DNA from 2 places in the Kutzneria kofuensis genome. Region 1 is predicted to be linked to the other one. Evidence: riboswitches for the same ligand, from Rfam matches in the RefSeq annotation. Region 1 holds a riboswitch; the other holds the start of a gene.
What was found. A riboswitch is a leader RNA that binds a small molecule or an ion and turns the genes downstream of it on or off. The one in region 1 is predicted to bind cobalamin.
Positions count from the first base shown of each region.

Region 1 (7,230 bases):
GCGAACTACGTGCACGGGGCGGTGCTGGCCGAGCTGTCGGAGCGGGAAGACGTGCGCAGCACCGGAATGAGCCAGGACGAGTGGCGCTCGGCGGTGTCGCCGTACGTGCGGGAGGTCATCATCGACAGCGGGAACTACCCGCAGGTGGCGCGCCGCATCTTCGAGGCCGAGGACCTCAGCCACGACCAGCAGTTCGCCTTCGGGCTGGAATGCGTGCTGGCGGGCATAGAAAAAAGCGTGGCCCGCTGACCGCGAGCCACGCTTCTCCTCACTGCGTCAGGCGCTCAGCACCGGCGCGGTGACCGGCTGCAGCGCGATGTCCAGCACCTCGCGGACGTCGCCGACCAGGTGCACCTCCAGCTGCTCACGAACCGAGGCCGGGACGTCGTCCAGGTCGGGCTCGTTCCGCTTGGGCAGCAACACCGTGGTGATGCCCGCCCGGTGTGCGGCCAGCAGCTTCTGCTTGACGCCGCCGATGGGCAGCACCCGCCCGGTCAGCGACACCTCGCCGGTCATGGCCACGTCCGAGCGGACGGGCCGGCCCGACAGCAGCGACGCCAGCGCGGTGGTCATGGTGACCCCGGCGCTCGGGCCGTCCTTCGGCACCGCGCCGGCGGGCACGTGGACGTGCACGCCGCGGTCCTTCAGATCGCCGACCGGCAGTTCCAGCTCGGCGCCGTGCGAACGGAGGTAGCTCAGCGCGATGTGCGCCGACTCCTTCATCACGTCGCCCAGCTGCCCGGTCAGCGCCACCCCGGTCGAACCCGTCTCCGGGTCGGCCAGCGAGGCCTCGACGAACAGCACGTCACCACCGACGCCGGTGACCGCGAGACCGGTCGCCACGCCCGGCACCGCCGTGCGCTCGGCCGACTCCGGCGTGTGCCGCGGCCGTCCGAGGAAGTCGGGCAGGTTGGCGTCGGTCACGGCCAGCGGCAGCTTCGCCTCGTCCACGGCCGCCTTGCGCAGCACGCGGGCGAGCGACCGCTCCAGGTCGCGGACCCCGGCCTCCCGGGTGTACTCCGCGGCCAGCCGGCGCAGCGCGTCGTCGGTGACGGTCACGTCGTCGGCGGTCAGCCCGGCCCGCTCCAGCTGGCGGGCCAGCAGGTGGTCGCGGGCGATGGTGACCTTCTCCTCCTCGGTGTAGCCGTCCAGCCGGACCAGCTCCATCCGGTCCAGCAGCGGGCCGGGGATGGCCTCCAGCACGTTGGCCGTGGCCAGGAACAGCACGTCCGACAGGTCCAGCTCGACCTCCAGGTAGTGGTCCCGGAACGTGTGGTTCTGCGCCGGGTCCAACACCTCCAGCAGGGCCGCGGTCGGGTCGCCGCGGTAGTCGGAGCCGACCTTGTCGACCTCGTCCAGCAGCACGACCGGGTTCATCGAGCCGGCTTCCTTGATCGCCCGCACGATGCGACCGGGCAGCGCGCCGACGTAGGTGCGCCGGTGGCCCCGGATCTCCGCCTCGTCCCGGACGCCGCCGAGCGCGACGCGGACGAACTTGCGGCCCATGGCCCGCGCGACCGACTCACCCAGCGAGGTCTTGCCCACGCCGGGCGGGCCGACCAGGGCGAGCACGGCGCCGCTGCGCCGGCCGCCGACGACGCCCAGGCCCTTGTCGGCCCGGCGCCGCCGCACCGCCAGGTGCTCGATGATCCGGTCCTTCACGTCGTCCAGGCCGGCGTGGTCGGCGTCCAGCACCGCCCGCGCGCCCGTGATGTCGTACGCGTCCTCGGTCCGCTCGTTCCACGGCATGTCCAGCACCGTGTCCAGCCACGTGCGGATCCAGCTGACCTCGGGCGACTGCTCGGAGGTCCGCTCCAGCTTGTCCACCTCGGTCAGCGCCGCCTCGCGCACCTTCTCCGGCAGGTCGGCGGCCTCCACGCGGGCCCGGTAGTCCTGCTCCTCGGACGCCGGCTTGCCGTCCAGCTCGGCGAGCTCCTTGCGGATCGCCGCCAGCTGCTGGCGCAGCAGGAACTCGCGCTGCTGCTTCTCCATGCCCTCCTTGACGTCCTTGCGGATCGTCTCGGCCACGTCCAGCTCGGCCATGTGCTCACGGCCCCAGGCCAGCAGCTTCTCCAGCCGCTCACGGACGTCGACGGTCTCCAGCAGCCAGATCTTCTGCTCGTCGGTGATGTAGGAGGCGTAGCCGGCCAGGTCGGCCAGCGCCGACGGGTCGTCGACGCCCTGCACCGAGTCGACCACCTGCCACGCGCCCCGCTGCTGCAGGATCGAGGTGACCAGGGTGCGGTACTCCTTGGCCAGCTCGCGGGTGGCCTCGTCGACCGGCGGCTCGTCCTGGATCTCGGCCTCCACCCACAGCGCCGCGCCGGGGCCGGTCGTGCCGGTGCCGATCTTCACGCGGTCGGTGCCGCGGACGACCGCCGCGCGCTCGCCGCCGGGCAGCCGGCCGATCTGGGTGATCACCCCCAGCGTGCCCACCTTCGCGTACTTGCCCTCCAGGCGGGGCACCAGCAGCACCTTCGACCCGGTGTCGCCGGCCTGCGCGGCCTCGACGGCGGCGCGGATCTCCGCGTCGGCGAGCTTGACCGGCACCACCATGCCGGGCAGCACGACCACGTCGTCCAGCGGGAGCACCGGGAGTGCCAGTGTTTCGCTCACGTCTTCCACCTTCCACAAGGTTGAGTCGTACTGGCTCAACCAACTGGAGTCGGGAAGTGTTCCCGAACGGATGTTCGCCGACAGCGATCCGCGCCACGGTCACTGAGCGTGACCTTGTTGACGGTGCGGCACACCTGGCCAAACGCGCCGTGACGCGACAAAATCCCTGCGTGTTCGTGACCCGACCGAGGTGGACACCGGGCAAGCCGCGCCCCCACCATTAACACGATCGGGTGAAATTTTGCGGAAGGGGTCGCGCGGATGCACCGTCCTCGGTGGATACCTGCCGACGTCGACCTGGACCGCCCCAACCCGGCCCGGATCCTCGACTACTTCCTCGGCGGCGCGCACAACTTCGCGGTCGACCGGGCCGCCGCCAAGAAGGCCGTGCAGGCCATGCCCGAGGTGGCCAACGGCATGCGGGCCAGCCGGTCCTTTCTGAGACGCGCGGTGACGTGCCTGGTGGCGGCCGGTGTCGACCAGTTCCTCGACCTCGGCTCCGGCATCCCGACCGTGGGCAACGTGCACGAGATCGCGCACCGGATCAATCCCGGCGCCCGCGTGGTGTACGTCGACAACGAGCCCATCGCGGTGGCGCACAGCCGGACCATCCTCGGCCACAACCCGCTGGTCGCACCGGTGCGGGCCGATCTGCGCCACCCCGACTCCGTGCTGAACCTGCCGCAGGTCCGCGAAATGATCGACTTCTCCCGGCCGGTCGGGCTGATCGCCATCGCCGTGCTGCACTATCTGCCGGACGCCGATGATCCGCACGGCCTCGTCGAGGCCTACCGCAATGCCCTGGCGCCCGGCAGTTACATGGCGATATCGCACGCGACCGTCGACTTCGTGCCGGACGACCAGCTGGGGGCGGTGAGCCAGGTGGAGGGGATCTACCGGCAGATCAGCGCCCAGCTGCACCCTCGCCCGTACGGAGAGGTGGCCAAGTTCTTCACCGGCCTGGAGCTGATCGACCCCGGTGTGGTTCCCGTCCGGCAGTGGCGGTCGGAGTGGAACGACCAGAACGAGGGCAAGGTCCACCTATCCTACGGCGGCGTCGCGCGCAAGCCCTGATTTTTTGGGGTACGTGAGTGGCTCATTTCGCATATAGGCGCACCTGAGCCACTCAGGTCGGGGTAAAAGCGCAAATGAGCCACTCACGTGCGGGTAAGGGATGGGCCGCGTGGGGTGGGTCTCGTGCGGCCCGGGTGGGGCGGGTTCGGTGGCTAGGCTGAGCCGGACCAGACGGCGGTGTTGCGAGGAACCCGGTGCAAGTCCGGGGCGGTCGCGCCACTGTGAAAGCCAGACACTCCACCACCGGCCGTGATGTCTCTACCCGGGGCGCGGGACCCCGAGGAGGGTACGGCTGATGACTTCGCGCGTCCTGCTGCTCTCGACGGCAGACACCGACCTGCTCGCCGCCAAGGCGAGCGGCGCCGAGTACACCGTGGGCAATCCGGCCCGGCTGGAGGTCGAGGACCTGCCGGGGCTGCTTCGGGACGCCGACCTGGTGGTGGTGCGGCTGCTGGGCGGCCGCCGGGCCTGGGAGGAGGGCCTCGACGCGGTGCTGGCCGCGGGCCTGCCGACCGTGTGCCTCGGCGGCGAGGCGACTCCCGACGCGGAGCTGATGGCGGCGTCGACGGTGCCGGCGGGCGTGGCCACGCAAGCGCTTGCCTACCTGGTGGAGGGCGGCCCGGCCAATCTCGGCCAGTTGGCGAACTTCCTGTCCGACACGGTATTGCTGACGGGCGAGGGCTTCGAGCCGCCGGTGAGCACGCCGGTATACGGCGTGCACGGCGAGCGTCAGCACGAGGACGGCCGGCCGACGGTCGGCATCGTCTTCTACCGGGCGCACGCGCTGGCGGGGAACACGGCGTTCGTGGACACGCTGGCGGACGCGGTGGAGGCGGCCGGGGCGAACGTGCTGCCGGTGTTCTGCGGCTCGCTGCGCGGCCTGGCCGGCGACGAATCGGCGGGCCTGCTGGAGGTTCTGAGCCACTGCGACGCCGTGGTGGCGACGGTGCTCGCGGCCGGCGGGGCGGTGGCGGCGGACGCCAGCGCGGGCGGCGACGAGGATGCCTGGGACGCGGGCGCCTTGGCGGCGCTGGACATCCCGGTGCTGCAGGGGCTCTGCCTCACGTCGTCCCGGGCGACGTGGCAGGCGTCGGACGCGGCGCTGTCACCGATGGACGCGGCGATGCAGGTGGCGATCCCGGAGTTCGACGGCCGGCTGATCGGCGTTCCCTTCTCCTTCAAGGAGAACGGCCCGGACGGCATCCCGGTGTACGTGGCCGACCCGGAGCGGTCGGCGCGCGTGGCCGGCACGGCGGTGGGGCTGGCCCGGCTGCGGCACGTGCCGAACCAGGACAAGAAGGTCGCCATCGTGCTGTCGTCGTACCCGACCAAGCACGCCCGCGTGGGCAACGCGGTCGGACTGGACACCCCGGCCTCGGCGGTGATCCTGTTGCGCCGCATGCTCGAGCAGGGCTACGACCTCGGCGGCCTCGACGTGTCCACACTGGACGGCGACACGCTGATCCACCGGCTGATCGCGGCCGGCGGGCACGACGTGGACTGGCTGACCGAGGAGCAGATGTCCGGCGCGGCCATCAAGATCCCGTCCGCCACCTACCGGACCTGGTTCGACGCGCTGCCGCCGTCCTTCCGTGACGGTGTTGTCGAGCACTGGGGCGAAGCGCCGGGCCAGCTCTACGTCACCGACGACGAGATCTACGTGGCCTCGCTGCGGTTCGGCAACGTGATGCTGCTGATCCAGCCGCCGCGCGGTTTCGGCGAGAACCCGGTCGCCATCTACCACGACCCGAACCTGCCGCCGTCGCACCAGTACCTGGCCGCCTACCGCTGGCTGGAGGAGGAGTTCGGCGCGCACGCGGTGCTGCACCTCGGCAAGCACGGCACGCTGGAGTGGTTGCCGGGCAAGGGATTGGGCCTGGCCAGCGACTGCGCGCCGGACGCGGTGCTCGGCGGCCTGCCGATGATCTACCCGTTCATCGTGAACGACCCGGGCGAGGGCACGCAGGCCAAGCGCCGCGCCCACGCCACCGTGGTGGACCACATGATCCCGCCGATGGCCCGCGCCGACACCTACGGCGACATGGCCAAGCTGGAGCAGCTGCTCGACGAGTACGCCACCGTGCAGGCGCTGGACCCGTCCAAGCTGGCGACCGTGCGCGGCCAGATCTGGGAGCTGGTGACCAGCGCCAAGCTGCACCACGACCTGCACCAGGCCGAGGTCCCCGGCGAGGAGGACTTCGACGACTTCGTCATGCACATCGACGGCTACCTGTGCGAGATCAAGGACGTGCAGATCCGGGACGGCCTGCACATCCTCGGCCGCGCGCCGGAGGGTGAGGAGCTGATCAACGACGTGCTCGCGGTGCTGCGGGCGCGGCAGGTCTTCGGCGGCAAGGTCGGTGCCATCACGGGTCTGCGCGCCGCGCTGGCAGTCCACTTCGGACTGGACGAGGAGACACTGCTGGCCGACCCGGGCCTCAGGGTGCCTGATACCGGTGGACTGTCCGAACTGGTCGAGGGTCCGGCCCAGACCGGAGCCGATGTCGTCGACCTGCTTGAGGAACTGGCCCGCCGGCTGGTGACCGCCGTGCACGACAACGGCTGGGCGACCGACGGGATCACCGAAACCGTGCTGGGGCAACGGGTCGAGAGCGTGGAGACGGTGCTCGGCTTCACCCGCGACGAGGTGGTGCCACGCTTGGCGCGGACCACCGACGAGATCCGGAACGTGTTGCGCGCTTTGGACGGCCGGTTCATCGAACCGGGCCCGTCCGGATCGCCGACCCGCGGCCTGGTGTCGGTGCTGCCGACCGGCCGCAACTTCTATTCCGTCGACCCCAAGGCGATTCCCTCCCGCAATGCCTTCGACGTCGGCTCGGCGCTGGCGGATTCCCTGCTGGCCCGGTATCACGAGGACACCGGGGAATGGCCGCGCAGCGTCGGCCTGACGGTGTGGGGCACCTCCGCGATGCGCACGCAGGGCGACGACATCGCGGAACTGTTGTGGCTGCTGGGAACCCGGCCGGTGTGGGACGACGCGTCCCGCCGGGTCACCGGCTTCGAGATCGTTCCCGTGTCGGAGTTGGGACGCCCCCGGATCGACGTGGTGGTCCGCATCTCCGGCTTCTTCCGCGACGCCTTCCCGCACGTGGTCGCCGTGCTGGACGACGCGATCGCTGCGGTCGCCCGGCTCGACGAGTCCGACGAGGACAACTACGTCGCCGCCCACTTCCGCCGCGACTTGGAAGAACACGGCGACGAGCGCCGCGCCACCACCAGGATCTTCGGCTCCAAGCCCGGCGCGTACGGCGCCGGCCTGTTGCCGCTGATCGACTCCCGGAACTGGCGTGACGACGCCGATCTGGCCGAGGTCTATGCCACTTGGGGTGGCTACGCCTACGGCCGCGGCCTCGACGGCGCGCAGGCGCGGCAGGACATGGAGACCGCGTACCGCCGGATCCAGGTGGCGGCCAAGAATGTCGACACGCGCGAGCACGACATCGCGGATTCGGACGACTATTTCCAGTACCACGGCGGCATGGTCGCCATGGTGCGGTCGCTGACCGGCGACAACCCGGC
Region 1 is NZ_JACHIR010000001.1:5,754,059-5,761,288, forward strand. Features, by position in the region: gene BJ998_RS26710 (TetR/AcrR family transcriptional regulator) at 1-249, shown strand, start outside; gene lon (endopeptidase La) at 277-2,616, opposite strand; gene BJ998_RS26720 (SAM-dependent methyltransferase) at 2,878-3,690, shown strand; cobalamin riboswitch at 3,823-3,949, shown strand; gene cobN (cobaltochelatase subunit CobN) at 3,986-7,230, shown strand, end outside.

Region 2 (7,230 bases), 4.7 Mb from region 1:
TAGCCGGCGCGGGCCAGGTCGGCGACGACGGCCATGTTCGACCGGGCCGCCTCCAGGCTGATCACGTCGGCGTCCATGTCGATGATGGCCTGCAGCACGTCACCGAACTCCGCGTAGCACATGTGGGTGTGGACCTGGGTGTCGTCCCGCACGCCCGAGGTGGCCAGCCGGAACGAGGCGACGGCCCAGTCCAGGTACGCGGCGCGGTCGGCGGTGCGCAGCGGCAGGGTCTCCCGCAGCGCCGGCTCGTCCACCTGGATGACCTTGATGCCGGCGGCCTCCAGGTCGACGACCTCGTCGCGCAGGGCGAGGGCGACCTGGCGGGCGGTGTCGCCCGCCGGCTGGTCGTCCCGCACGAACGACCAGGCCAGCATGGTGACCGGGCCGGTCAGCATGCCCTTGACCGGGCGTTCGGTCAGGCTCTGCGCGTAGGTGGCCCACTCGACGGTCATCGGCGCCGGCCGCGCCACGTCGCCGACGATGATCGGCGGCCGGACGTAGCGGGTGCCGTACGACTGGACCCAGCCGTGCTGCGTGGCCAGGAAGCCGGTGAGCTGCTCGCCGAAGTACTGGACCATGTCGTTGCGCTCCGGCTCGCCGTGCACCAGCACGTCCAGGCCGATCCGCTCCTGCTCGGCGACGACCGAGCGGATCTCGGCGCGCATCGCCTCCCGGTAGGCGTCCTGGTCGAGCCGGCCGGCCCGCAGCGCGGCGCGGGCCTTGCGCAGCTCGGCGGTCTGCGGGAACGAGCCGATGGTGGTGGTCGGCAGCTCCGGCAGCCGCAGCCGGTCCCGCTGGGCCTTCGTCCGCTCCCCGTACGGGCTCGTGCGGTGCAGGTCGGCGTCGGTGACGGCGGCGACACGCTCCCGCACGGCCGGCACCTTGACGATCGGCGAGGCCGCACGGGAGGCCAGCCGGCTGGCGTTGACGTGCAAGGTGTTGCTGATGGCGTTGCGGCCCTCGGTCAGGCCCCGGCGCAGCGTGACGATCTCGTCCAGCTTCTGCCGCGCGAACGACAGCCAGCCGGCGATCTCCGGGTCCAGGTCGGTGTCGAGGGTGACGTCGAGCGGCACGTGCAGCAGCGAGCAGGACGCCGCCACGTCCACCGAGCCGGCCAGCCCGAGCAGCGTGCCCAGCGTGCCGAGGGCGTCGGCCAGGTCAACGGCCCAGACGTTGCGGCCGTTGACGACGCCGGCGACCAGCCGCTTGTCCTGGACGCCGCCGATCTTGGCCAGGCCGTCGAGGTTGGCCGCGGCGTTGCCGGTGAAGTCCAGCGCCAGGCCCTCGACCGGCGCGGACGCCAGCACCGGCAGCGCGTCGCCGAGGCGGTCGAAGTAGGAGGCGACGAGGATCTTCGGGCGCGCCGGCTCGGCCGCCAGGGCCGCGTAGGTCTCGGCGACCTTGCCCAGCACGTCGGCCGGCTGGTCGGTGACGAGCGCCGGCTCGTCCAGCTGGACCCACTCCGCGCCGGCCGCGCGCAGTTGCCGCAGCAGGTCCACGTACAGCGGGACGACCCGGTCGAGCAGGTCCAGCGGCCGGAAGCCGTCGGCGCCGGTCGGGTCCTTGGCCAACAGCAGGAAGCTGACCGGGCCGACGAGCACCGGCCGGGTTCGCACGCCCTGGTCGAGGGCCTCGGCGAACTCCGCCAGCGGCTTGCCGGCGTCCAGCGTGAACCGGGTGTCCGGCCCGAGCTCCGGCACGAGGTAGTGGTAGTTGGTGTCGAACCACTTGGTCATCTCCATCGGCGGCGCGTCCGCGGTGCCGCGCGCCATGGCGAAGTAGCGGTCCAGCCGGCCGGCCGGGGTCGTCGCGTCCGGCACGGCGGCGAGGTGCCGCTCGGGGATCGCGCCGAGCAGCCACGCCGTGTCCAGGACATGGTCGTAGAACGAGAAATAGTTGCTCGGGATCTCGTCGATGCCGGCGTCGCGCAGCTCGGCCAGGTTCTGCCGGCGCAGCTCACGCGCCGTGCCGAGCAGGGCATCGGCGTCGACACGGCCCGCCCAGTACGACTCGATCGACTTCTTCAGCCGGCGGTCGGCGCCCTGGCGAGGATAGCCGTACACGGTGGCACGGCTGGCGGTGCTTGTCGGGGTCACGGGGCTCTCCTTCGCGAGTCCACGTGGACCCGCGGGCGCGCGCGTGACCGGCCTCGACCGGCATCCGGTCGGGACTGGAGCGACGACCCACCCGCGAGGTCTCGGCCAGCACCCCACGGTCGTGGGATGCACAGCGGGCAGGTCTTCGGACTCGTGGGCGGTCCGGCGCTCGCCGGGTTTCCTACTGGCCGTCGCTTCCCAGGCCGGGTGGCCCAGTGCCGTCTGACGGCGGTCGTTCCCACTCACCGCTGCGGGGCAGTCCCGGATTCGCACCGGGTTCCCTCTTGCCTCGGTCGCCGTCGTGTAGCCCACGGCGCCCGAACCAGCTGCGCTGCCCACTGTAGCGCCGGGGTGGTGGACCACCGCTAGAGTTAACGCCGTTAACCCGACCTTGGGAGGACCGATGCGCGTTGTCGTGGCCGGCGCGTCCGGCGTGATCGGGACCGCGCTGACGCCGGTCCTGCGGGCCGCCGGGCACGAGGTGATCCGGCTGGTCCGCCGCCCGGCCGCGGCCGCCGACGAGCGGTCGTGGGATCCCGACGCGGGCGTCATCGCCGACGGGGCGCTGGACGGGGTCGACGCCGTGATCAACCTCTGCGCGGTCGACACCACCGCCGAGCGGTGGACCCCGTCGTTCAAAGCCGCACTGCTCTCCAGCCGCGTGGTTCCGACCCGGGTACTGGCCGACGCCGTCGCCGCGCACGGCGTTCCCGCGCTGCTCAACAGCTCCTCCGTCGCGTACTACGGCGACACCGGGGACCGCGTCATCGACGAGTCCGCGCCGGCCGGCGCCGGGTTCCTGGCCGAGATGGACCGTGACCGCGAGGAGGCGTGCAAGCCGGCCTCCGACGCACGGGTTGTGTTGCTGCGCACCGGAATCGTGCTCTCCCCCACCGGCGGCCTGCTCGGCCAGCTGCGCCCCATGGTCGCCTGGGGCGCCGGCGGTCGGATGGGCACCGGTCGCCAGTACCTGTCGTGGATCTCCCTCGCCGACGAGGTCGCCGCCATCCGGTTCGCCCTGGAACAGCAGGACATCAGCGGCCCCCTCAACCTCTCCGGCCCGCAACCCGTCACCAACGCCGAGATGGTCCGCTCACTCGGCCAACTCCTGCGCCGCCCCACCCCCTGGGTCTATCCCGCCTGGCTGCTCCGCCTCTTCGCCGGCGAACTCGCCGACGCCGGCGCCCTCACCGGCCAACGCGCCGTACCCGATGCCCTGATGCGCCACGGCTTCGAGTTCCAGCACCCGACCGTCGCGGAGGCGCTGGCCGCCGCGGTGCGGGGCAGTTGATGTCCTTGGGGGCGTCGAGGAGCAGTGAGACGGCGATGGTGACGACGTTGTCGCGGGTGAAGACGTCGACGCCGCCGAGCTTGTCGGCCCAGCGCTGGACGATCTCCGGCTCGACCTGGTCGGCGATGGCGTCGTAGTAGAGCTGGAAGCCGGCCCAGCTGTTGCCGGGCTCGACCTGGCTCGTGTAGTCGGCGAGCCTGGTCCGGCCGACGACTCGGTTGGTGGTGTTCCACAGGTCGTAGGTGAAGTCGCGGGAGTCGCGGATGTCCTTCGGCGTGCCGAGGCGGTGGACGTGGCCGCCGACGAAGGTGTCGATGTCGAGCTTGGCCAGGACGTCGTGGGCACGGAGCACGCCGGGCACGGAGTCGGCGGTGCCCCAGGCCTTGAACGGGGACGCGGCCGCGCGGTGACGGGCAGCGCCGCGAAGGTCTTCTTCGGGGCGGCGGCGGCCCGGCCGGTCGAGTTCGTCGCTCCGAGGCCCGCAGCCGCGCCCGGACCGGCCGCCGCGGCACCGAACGCCAGCGCTCCCCGTCGAGTCATCTGTCCTGCCGTCACCTTCCCCTCTCTCAATACATATATCTGTATATCTATTGCGAGGCTAGCAGGCGACCGGGCATCGCCGGTCGATCGAGTGAGGACATGGCCGGACGGACGGATTCGGTTGCGCGTTCGTCCCCCGGACACAGGTCGGCCCGGCACGAACGACTGTTCATGCCGGGCCGAACGTGATTTCCGCTACTCCGCGGCGATCTGCCGGATGCGGGCGTCCATGGCCGGGCTGTTGCCGGTGATCTGCTTGAACTCCGCCAGTTCCAGCGCGAGCCCCTCGTCCAGGGAAAGCTCGGCCGACCGCACGAGGACCCGCTTAGTCGCGTAGACGGCCTCGGTCGGCAGCTCCACCAGCTTGCGGCACCACTCGACGGCGGCGTCGACGAAGCCCTCGTTCGGCAGCACGGCGTTGACCCAGCCGACCCGCAGCGCCTCCTCGGCGCGGAACACCCGGCCGCGCAGCAGGACCTCGGCGGCCAGGCCCGGCCCGATCAGCCGGAGCAGGCGCGGCGTGCCGCCACCGCCGGTGGTGATGCCGACGTTCACCTCGGGATTGCCCAGGTGCGACCGCTCCGAGGCGACCCGCAGCTGGCAGGCGATGGCCAGCTCGTTGCCGGCGCCCCAGGCCTGGCCGTCGATGGCGGCGACCACCGGCTGCGGGATGTCCCGCACCAGGTCGGTGACCCGCCGCCAGGCCGGCGGCCCGTCCTCGCCCTCGCCGCGGCCGAGGCGCTGCAGGTCCTCCAGGTCGCCGTGCGCGATGAAGTAGCCGTCCACGCCGCCGGTCAGCATCACGGCCTTCAGCTCGTCGGAATCCTTCCCGACCCGCTCCAGCAGATCGCCGAGCTCGGCGATGGAGGCGAAGTCGAGATAGTTCCGCGGCGGCCGCGTGTACGTCAGAACCGCGATGCCATCGCGGTTTTCCAGAGCCCAGTTACCCACTCGGCCCATTATCCGAGAACGGCGTCACCAGCGGCAACGGCACGTTCGGGCATCGACCCCGGTCCGAATTGACGCCACCAGGGTGTCGGCCGGTGACTCACCCTGGGGCGAGCGACCCGGGTCCGGGGCGACGATTTTCCCGTCACACCGACCAGGGAAGGAAATCCGATGTCCGTCACCCGTTTTCACCTCGTCTCCACGCTCAGCCCGGCCGAGGCGCTGGCCGTGCTCACCGACTTCGGCCCGGCCCGCGCGCAGAACTGGCCGTCGATCGACACCGACCACTTCCAGGTGCACGCGGTCGGCGACACCTGGGCCGAGGTCACCGAAGGCACCGCCGCCGCCTGGGAGCGGGCCCGGTACGAATGGGACGCCGCCAAGGGGCGGGTCACCGTGTCCACGCACGAGTCGAAGCTGTTCGGGGCCGGCGGCGGCTGGGTGTTCCAGCTCAGCGCGGACGGCGACGGCACGCGGGTCGACGTCGAGCTGACCCGGGAGCCGCACAACTTCAAGCAGCGCCTGCTCGCCGCCGCGCTGCCGATCGTGGGGCCGGCGAGCCTGCGGAAGTCCTTCGCGGCGGCGTTGAAGGCTAGGTAGCCAACGCCCCTTCCAGCTCGCGGCGGGACGTGATGCCCAGCTTGGTGAAGACCTTGCGCAGGTGCCACTCGACCGTGCGCGGGCTGAGGAACAACACCGCCGCGATCTCGGGATTCGTCTTGCCGGCCACGGCCAGACGGGCGATCTGGGACTCCTGCGGGGTGAGCTCCTCCTCGTTGACGGGGCCGGTGCGTTTGCGGACGGTCTCGCCGGTGGCGGTGAGCTCACGGGCGGCGCGGGCGGCGAAGGACGCGGCGCCGCAGGCCTGAAACAGCTCGTGGGCGGGGCGGAGGTACGTGCGGGCGTCGGAGCGGCGGTTGCAGCGACGGAGCCACTCGCCGTAGAGGAGTTGGGCGCGGGCGACGAGAAAGCCGAGGCGGCCGGTGGAAAGGCGGGAGATGGCCTCCTCGTACTTGTCATCGGACGGGGAAACGAGCGCATCGGCGAGGGCCTGGGTGCCCAGGGCCCAGTCGGTGCCGGCGGAAAGGGTGTGTTCGGCGAGACGGTCGCGAGCCTCGGCGGCGACGGCGGTTTCGCCGGCGTGGGCGGCGGCCTCGACGAGCTCGCGGAGCGCCCAGTGGGTGACGGCGAGGTGCCCGGTGGCCTGCTGGGCGGCGGAGGCTGCGGCCGAGTAGCGGCCGAGGCCGTTGTTGAGCAGGGCACGGGCGTGGTGGGCCATGGCCGTCACGCGAGCCTCGCCACGCTCACCGGCATCCCGGCTGACGGATTCGATCAGCTCCAGCGCCGGCTTTTCCTCGCCCCGCAAGGAAACCAGGGTGAGGGCGGCGAACGGATCGCCGGCGAGGCCGGTGGCCTCCTGCATGGACCGGGCCTCGTCCAGCAACGCGGAGGCGTCGGCCAACCGAGCGTCGGCCAGCAGCGCGCCGGCGCGCAGGGTCAGCGTCGTCGGCAGGACGAAAAGCGCGCCGGCGCTACGAGCGGCGCCGACCGCCCACGCGGTGAGCCGATGCCACACGGCGTCGTCCCACACCTCCTGCGCCACCGGCACGGTCAGCCACAGCAGGCCAAGGTCCTCGGTCAAAGCGCGGGTGAGCTGCGGCAACGCCGGCTCGTAGCCGTCCAGCGCCCACGTCGACAACCCGGTCAGCAGCAACCCGGCCGGATCGTCACCGGCGGGCAAGGCCCGGCCGGCTTCGGCGGCCGGGCGCAGGTCGTCGCCAGCATGCAGAGCAGCACCGAGCGCAGTCAGATACGTCTCCCGAGCGGCGACCAGATCGAGCCCTTCCAACCGCTGCGCGGCGGCGAGCAGCGGCGGTCCGGCGGCACGCCCCCGGTTGACGGCGAACGCGACCTGGGCCCGCAGCCGCTCCACGCCGGCCTGGTGCAGCGGCTCCAACGGCCCGAGTTCCGCAGCTGCCAACAACTCCGGCACCTTGCCCGGTTCCCCGGCGGCGAACCGGGCCTGCGCGGCGGCCAAGGCGCGGGCGGCGCGCGGCTTCGGGTCGGCGGTCAGCTCGGCGGCCCGTTCGAGGAACGCGGCGGCAGCGGCATGCCCGCCGCGAGCGCGGGCCCGATCGGCCGACTGCTCCAGCTCGGCGGCAACCTCCTCGTCCAGTCCGACCGCGGCGTGCGCCCGATGCCAGGCCCGCCGGTCGGGATCCTGCCGCGGATCGGTGACGTCGGCGAAGGCCTGATGCACCTCGCGCAGCTGGGCCGGTGTGGCGGACCGCCAGCTGGCCGACCGCACGAGCGGATGCCGGAACCGAACCCGGGCGCCGAGTTGGATCAGCTCGG
Region 2 is NZ_JACHIR010000001.1:1,071,250-1,078,479, forward strand. Features, by position in the region: gene metE (5-methyltetrahydropteroyltriglutamate--homocysteine S-methyltransferase) at 1-2,096, opposite strand, end outside; cobalamin riboswitch at 2,216-2,438, opposite strand; gene BJ998_RS04915 (TIGR01777 family oxidoreductase) at 2,500-3,387, shown strand; gene BJ998_RS04920 (hypothetical protein) at 3,284-3,748, opposite strand; gene BJ998_RS04925 (enoyl-CoA hydratase/isomerase family protein) at 4,123-4,878, opposite strand; gene BJ998_RS04930 (SRPBCC family protein) at 5,047-5,475, shown strand; gene BJ998_RS04935 (AAA family ATPase) at 5,468-7,230, opposite strand, start outside.
Region 2: another riboswitch for cobalamin. It lies ahead of metE (5-methyltetrahydropteroyltriglutamate--homocysteine S-methyltransferase); the one in region 1 lies ahead of cobN (cobaltochelatase subunit CobN).